One region of the Shewanella sp. HL-SH4 genome, then DNA from elsewhere that is predicted to be linked to it. Evidence: predicted binding sites of a transcription regulator. Region 1 holds the regulator's gene; each other region holds the start of a gene.
What was found. The regulator FliA, encoded in region 1, starts transcription of late flagellar genes. The targets are predictions, from matches to a motif close to CTAAAGNTNNNNNNNNNNNNGCCGATA.

Region 2: ACRWQL_RS06490 (DUF5610 domain-containing protein) is a predicted target of FliA. The motif match lies at 712-738, and genes of this name have one in related genera.
Region 3: ACRWQL_RS07645 (cytoplasmic protein) is a predicted target of FliA. The motif match lies at 1,378-1,404, and genes of this name have one in related genera.

Annotation. Positions count from the first base shown of each region.
Region 1 covers NZ_CP195037.1:726,887-729,158, forward strand. The annotation lists gene ACRWQL_RS04095 (protein phosphatase CheZ) at 1-344, opposite strand, end outside; gene cheY (chemotaxis response regulator CheY) at 358-741, opposite strand; gene ACRWQL_RS04105 (RNA polymerase sigma factor FliA) at 785-1,504, opposite strand; gene ACRWQL_RS04110 (MinD/ParA family protein) at 1,497-2,272, opposite strand, start outside.
Region 2 covers NZ_CP195037.1:1,269,914-1,272,185, reverse strand. The annotation lists gene ACRWQL_RS06495 (FMN-binding glutamate synthase family protein) at 1-546, opposite strand, end outside; gene ACRWQL_RS06490 (DUF5610 domain-containing protein) at 883-1,494, shown strand; gene ACRWQL_RS06485 (ferredoxin--NADP reductase) at 1,504-2,253, shown strand.
Region 3 covers NZ_CP195037.1:1,536,321-1,538,592, forward strand. The annotation lists gene rlmC (23S rRNA (uracil(747)-C(5))-methyltransferase RlmC) at 1-792, opposite strand, end outside; gene ACRWQL_RS07640 (MarR family winged helix-turn-helix transcriptional regulator) at 782-1,240, opposite strand; gene ACRWQL_RS07645 (cytoplasmic protein) at 1,455-1,643, shown strand; gene ACRWQL_RS07650 (MliC family protein) at 1,737-2,272, shown strand, end outside.

The DNA of each region.
Region 1 (2,272 bases):
ATATTGGTAATTATTGTATCGGCCAAAGGTAAACATTCTTCAACTGCATCCATGGTTTTATTTGCAGCTTGTTCTGTCATATCAATAACGTAATTTAATCTCTCTTTAGCATCCGGTATTTCAACCTTGGCTAATTCTGATAAACGGTTATCTACCTGAAAATCTTGAAGTGCACTATGAAGTTGACGTGTTAATTTCCCGACCTCTTCAAATAATTCACGCTGTATTGGTGTAGCGAGTTCTCTAACAACGTCGTCAGCTTGATCTTGCTCCCCCGCAGTAAGCAGTTCGACAAGTTGCTGGGCCTGCTCGAGAGTAATTAACCCCGATATTATTGGCTGCATAACTTATCCTTGCTTAAGCGAGACGTTCAAAAATTTTATCTAATTTCTCTTTAAGGGTAGCCGCTGTGAAAGGTTTAACAACATATCCATTCACACCTGCTTGGGCGGCTGCAATAATTTGCTCACGCTTAGCTTCTGCCGTAACCATCAAAACAGGTAAATGTTTTAATGAATCATCGGCACGAATAGCCTTCAGCAAATCAATACCTTGCATACCAGGCATATTCCAATCTGTTACAACAAAGTCAAAATCACCTTTTTGCAACATAGGTAAGGCTGTTGATCCATCATCTGCTTCTTGGGTATTATTGAATCCCAAGTCTCGCAACAAGTTCTTTATGATACGTCGCATTGTTGAAAAGTCGTCAACAATAAGAATCTTCATATTCTTGTCCAAGGTTTCCTCCGGTGAGCTGACACTCTAGTGCTCTAATTAATAATTATTGTTGTGTCCAATGCTTGAGTTTGCCTTTTAATCTAAGCATAGCCTGACTTAATATCTGACTAACCCTAGATTCGCTTACTTCAAGAATTGCACCGATTTCTTTTAAGTTTAACGCTTCGTCATAGTACAGTGAAAGTACTAATGCATCTCTTTCTGGTAAGGTTTTAATTGCTTCCACCAGCGCTGATTTAAATTGCGTTTCAGCTAATGCTTCAAAATTATCATCTGGTATTCCATCATCTGTTACTAACACATCTTGCGAAATACCTAAATCTTCTATGCCTATGATTTTCCCAACAGAAACATCATTTAAAATATGATGGTACTCATTGAGCGACATATCAAGTTTTTCTGCAATTTCTGTGTCACGAGCATCACGTCCCAACCCTTGCTCTAGTTCGTCAATAACCTGCGCAACCCGGCGATTATTGCGATGAACTGAACGAGGAACCCAATCACCACGGCGGATTTCATCAATCATAGCACCGCGTATCCGAATGCCTGCAAAGGTTTCAAACTTAGCCCCTTTGGTGTCATCAAATTTTGATGACGCTTCAAGTAACCCTATCATGCCAGACTGTAGCAAGTCGTCGAGTTGCACTGAAGCAGGTAATCGCGCCAACATATGATGTGCAATTCTTTTTACCAGCGGTGCATACTGTTCAACAACGGATGTTTTATTATCGAACTGAGTATACGCGGCGGCTTTATTCACTCACTCTATCCTCTTGTGTTTCTTTGCGTTGGACTAAACGTTCAACAAAAAACTCTAAGTGTCCACCCGGCTGTTGTGGAACTGGCCAGCTCATAATTTTATTTGCCAGGCCGTGATAAGCAATAGCTGATGGCGACTTTGGATACGCCTCAACAACTAACTTTTGCTTTCGCACAGACTTACGTAAATTTTCATCAAATGGCACGGTTGCAACTAACTCTAAAGCAACATCTAAAAACCGATCCGTTACTTTACTTAGTTTAGCAAACAATTCCATTCCTTCACGTAAACTGCGTACCATATTAGCCACAATTTTGAAATGAAATACACCGTGTTCACGGCTTAATATTTTTATCAGTGCATAGGCATCTGTAATAGATGTCGGTTCATCGCATACCACAATTAATACATCTTGTGATGCCCTTGAGAAACTCAGTACCATATCTGAAATACCTGCCGCGGTATCGACAATTAATATGTCAAACTGTGTACGCATCTCACTGAAAGCACGAATTAATCCTGCATGTTGAGCCTGGGTTAACTCAACCATAGCTCTGCTTCCAGACGTTGCAGGAACAATACCAATACCTTTAGGGCCTCGAACAATGATATCGTCTAATTCGGCATCGCCAGATAAAACATGAGATAAATTTTTCTCGGCACGAATTCCTAACATCACATCAACGTTAGCTAAACCAAGATCCGCATCTAATACTAAAACACGTTTACCTTTTTCCGCTAGGGCAACGGCAGTATTTATAGAAACAC
Region 2 (2,272 bases), 540 kb from region 1:
CCCTTCACCAGTATTTAACCAGCAGCCTGCTTTTGCTGCACCGTGGGATAATGCGGTTATTGCAGGTCTTGATAATGCACCAAAGCTCATGGCTGAAATGTGGCAAATTTTGTCTGTGGTATAGGGCACATCACATTGCTCGCCAACCGTTACTGTGGCTGGTGCAACATGAATGTGATCACTGATAGGAAATGCTGAGTTGAGAAATAAAATACTGCCCTGTTTATCTAATGGCTGAGTAGAGCCAAAAGCAATGGTGCGCTCTACGTTTTTTGCTGCTCGATATACCCAGCTGCGTTCAGCGCGATTAAAAGGTAACTCTTCGCGGTCGTTAGCAAAAAAGTATTGTCTAAAAAACTCACCTTGTTTCTCAAATAAATAACGAAATCGACCAATAACGGGATAATTATGCCTAATAGCTTGTTTTGTCTGAAGTTTATCAGCGATGTACATATACACTACACCAATGATAACGGCCCAAAATAGCATTAGAAACAGGCCTGCGAACAGATCTATCCCCCATAAAATCCACGGTTGCAATTGCATGTATTATCCTTAAATTAAGCGAGTTAAATTTGTCTCAACAGATTGATTAGTCAATATAGTTGAAGATTACCTACTACCGTTGAAACTTATACTGAGTATCAAGAATAAGATCAATCTAGCTGAAATAACGAGTTTATGACTAGTCAAAACAACTAAATGAATAGTCTAAAGCTTAACAATATTCATTCGATGCAGTAATCGAAACGTTAATCTATGCCGTTAAATAAAGTATCTGATGCTAATGTTGAGTGTAAGGGTGATTTTTAAAAATATCACTTTAGGTTAATTTTTATTCGTCGATAAAGAGATATAGATTTCAAAAATGGAGCAGGCTTCATGGAAATTAAACCCAATAGAAATATGACCCAGTTTACATCATTGTCAAAAAATACAGAGAAAGATAAACAGGCTGTTGATAACGTCAGTAATCAGGGTGTGCAGTCAGAGGTTAAGCAAGCCAATATGTCTGTTAGTCAAATAACTAAGCGATTAATGAATGGGCAAATACTGGCGGCACAGGAGAAAGTGACGTTATCTTCCGGAGATCAATCACTGGCATTGTTATATCGCAGTGCCATTGATGCCATAGATGCTGAGCTTGATTTAGTCTTGGGTGAAAATAAACCCTCCAAATCAATGGAGGTTGAAGTTGATTACTCGCCTACAGCCACAGCAGATCGAATAGTACAATTTGCCACAGGTTTTTTTGGCTTATATCAGCAACAAAACCCCGAAGATGATTTCGAGACTCAGCTTAATAGCTTTATGGATAAGATATCTAAGGCGATAGATGACGGCTTTGGACAAGCCAAAGCCATATTGTCAGGTTTGAAAGTGCTTCAAGGCGATATTGTCGCTGGTGTGGATAGCACCTATGAGCATATTCAAAGTGGATTAGCTAAGTTTAAGTTAGACATGTTACCTTCTACTAAAGACGCAAAAGAATAAGGGTGTGTTATGTGGGTAACTGGTGAAGTAATTGAGCGAATTGATTGGAATGAAAAGCTTTTTTCCTTAAAGATTAAAGCGCCTGTTGAACCTTATATCGCAGGGCAGTTTATTAAGTTAAGCCAAATCCGAGATGAAAAACGTATTGCTCGGGCATATTCAGTGGTTAACCCACCAGGCAGCGATTATGTCGAAATATTAGCTGTAGCTGTTGAAAATGGTCAATTGTCACCCGATCTGCAATCACTTAACCCCGGTGACACAATTGAAGTGACACCCAAGGCGACCGGATTCATGACCCTAGATGAAATTCCCCATGGTGCACTGCAAGGTAAGCATTTGTGGTTAATTTCTACTGGCACCGCTGTTGGTCCCTTTATTTCAATGTTGTTAACTGACGAGCCCTGGCAGCGATTTGAAAAAGTTGTTTTGGTCTATGGTGTACGCTTAGCCTCGGATTTAGCGTATTTAGAATCTATTAAGCAGCTACAAGCAAAATATTCTCAACAATTTCACTTTATTCCTATTGTTACCCGTGAATCCTACGAAGATGCGTTAATGTGTCGCATTCCCGATGCGATTAATAATGGTCTGTTACAACAAAAAGCGTCATTAACGATTAATGCAGAAGACTCTCAAGTGATGATTTGTGGTAATCCTGGGATGATTTCTGATGCACAAACCGCACTATTAGAATTAGGGTTAACTAAAAACCTAAGAAGGGCTCCTGGGCAAATAACAGTAGAGAAGTACTGGTAATAAGCCACAGTGTTATATG
Region 3 (2,272 bases), 810 kb from region 1:
CTCAATTTCAATCCCAGTTAACCGAATTTTGCCACTTGCACAATGTAGTCCGAATCCACCCACCCCACAAAATAAATCCCAAATATGTTGTGGATTAAATGCCGCTACCCACTCTCGAGCGGTTTGATAAAGTTGCTCAGCTACCTGTGGATTGGTTTGAAAAAAACTTTTAGGACGAATATATAAAGGCACATCATTAAAGCGATCAGCAAGACGGGTTTGATCGGTTAAAAATATTTCTTGATCGCCCTCTAAAATCGCCATATGAACAGGTTGAATATTAACCGACACTAAACTGATTTTAGGAAATTCAGCCTGTAACTGAGGTAGTTCTCGCTTAATTCGTGAAATTGCCTGTTCACTGTTCAGCACAAAGCGCAGCATAAATTCACCAGAGATATAACTTCTGGTGAGCAGAATAAATTTAAGCTCACCTTTACTTTTATCGACTCGATAAGGCGGAATTCCCGCTTGTTGCACGAACAATTGCAATCTATGCAATAGCTGCCGCATATCTTCAGGATACAGTTGGCAATCGCATAAACTAATGGGCTGCCCCTGGGGATCGACAATACCTAAAATAGGTTGATGTGCTGCACCTAAAACCACCATTTTGGCTTTATTGCGAAAACGATTTTCTTGGCTTGCAATGGGTTCAAGCCATTGCTCAACAGGCAATTGGCCAAAAAACTGCTGTAGTTTGGTCATTTTATGCTGTAACTGTTCTGACATAGGGATTTGAATATCACGACAGGATAAACAATGACCTTTTTCAAAAAACTCACACTTCACAACTTGATGCCTTATCAGAATTAAGTACTTTTAACGCGTTATCACATAAACTTTTAAGCTGCTGAAGTTGTGCCAGATCGCCACCCACTTTACAACGCATCATTTCAGGGACTGATTCAGCTTGTTGGCGTAGCATTTGACCTTGTTCGGTAAGGTGTAATACTCTAACTCGCTCATCTTCTTCACTACGGCCTCGTATTACTAACTTTTTTACTTCTAAGCGCTTAAGTAAGGGGGTTAACGTACCTGAGTCTAAATGCAATCGCTCGCCCAAGGTTTTAACGCTTATGCCCGCCTCTTTCCACAACACTAACATGACTAAATACTGCGGATATGTCAGTGATAACTCATCAAGCAAAGGGCGATAAGCACGGATCATCGCATTAGTGACGCTATATAATGAAAAACACACCTGATTTTCAAGTGCTAATGGGTTGGCTGATGGCATAAATATTCCCTTTAAAATTTGCTCAAGTATAACATATTCTAGTTGTGCACAATCTATAATATTTGCCAATAACAGAGAATACTTTGCCAAGAATTTATTATATTTTGCTAGGGAAGCATATTAATCCGATATCTTTGCTACAGTATTCAATACGCCTGCCGATATACAAATAGACAGAATACAAACACCATTATTTAATAAAAGTGAGGTTTATATGACAATTTCGGTAAACGCTCCAAGCAACATGCCAGCAAATATTGATTCAGGCCATAGCTTGAAAGCCGCTGTTATGGCGAAGGATCAACAAAAAGTGGAAGGTCAAATGGCACTGCAACTTATTGAAGCAGCAGCGCCTCCAGCACCTGTTGGCAATGCAGGTCACAATATTAATACGACTGCCTAAATTTTTACTGTGTAATTAGCTATCTTAAATTGCGACACCTTAGTGATTACGTCATTATGGTCTGTCATGAATAATGGATAGAGAAATACATTGATGAAAAATTTATCGGCTTTGGCTACTATTGGGTTAACTGCGGTTGGTTTAACTGTGATTGGTTTAACTCCAATTGCGCAGAGCTACGCCGCTACGTCTGTGGCTCAAGCACCTAGCTTTGAGTGCAATAAAGCACGCGGGTCTATTGAGAAGCTTATTTGTCAATCAGAAGAGTTGGCTCTACTGGATATTCAGTTACAGCCCCTTTTCAGCCAATTAGTTTCACAAGTCGATGGGCAGCAAGTTAACCGCATTAAAGCTGAGCAAAGAGGCTGGATTAAAGGCCGTAATGATTGCTGGAAAGCCGATAACCCTAAAGAATGTACTAAGCTTAATTACCAATCTCGTATAACTGAGCTACAAATTCTAGCAGGCGCTGTAGAGGTGCCAAGTGCAACTTATTATCAATGTGGCCATGATCCACAGAACAAATTAACAGCCTATTTTTATAATAATACTGCCATCCCCGCCGCAGTATTTAGCTACAGTCTGGCGAAAAAAACATCTAGCGTGCCTCCAGCAAATTTATCCCAATT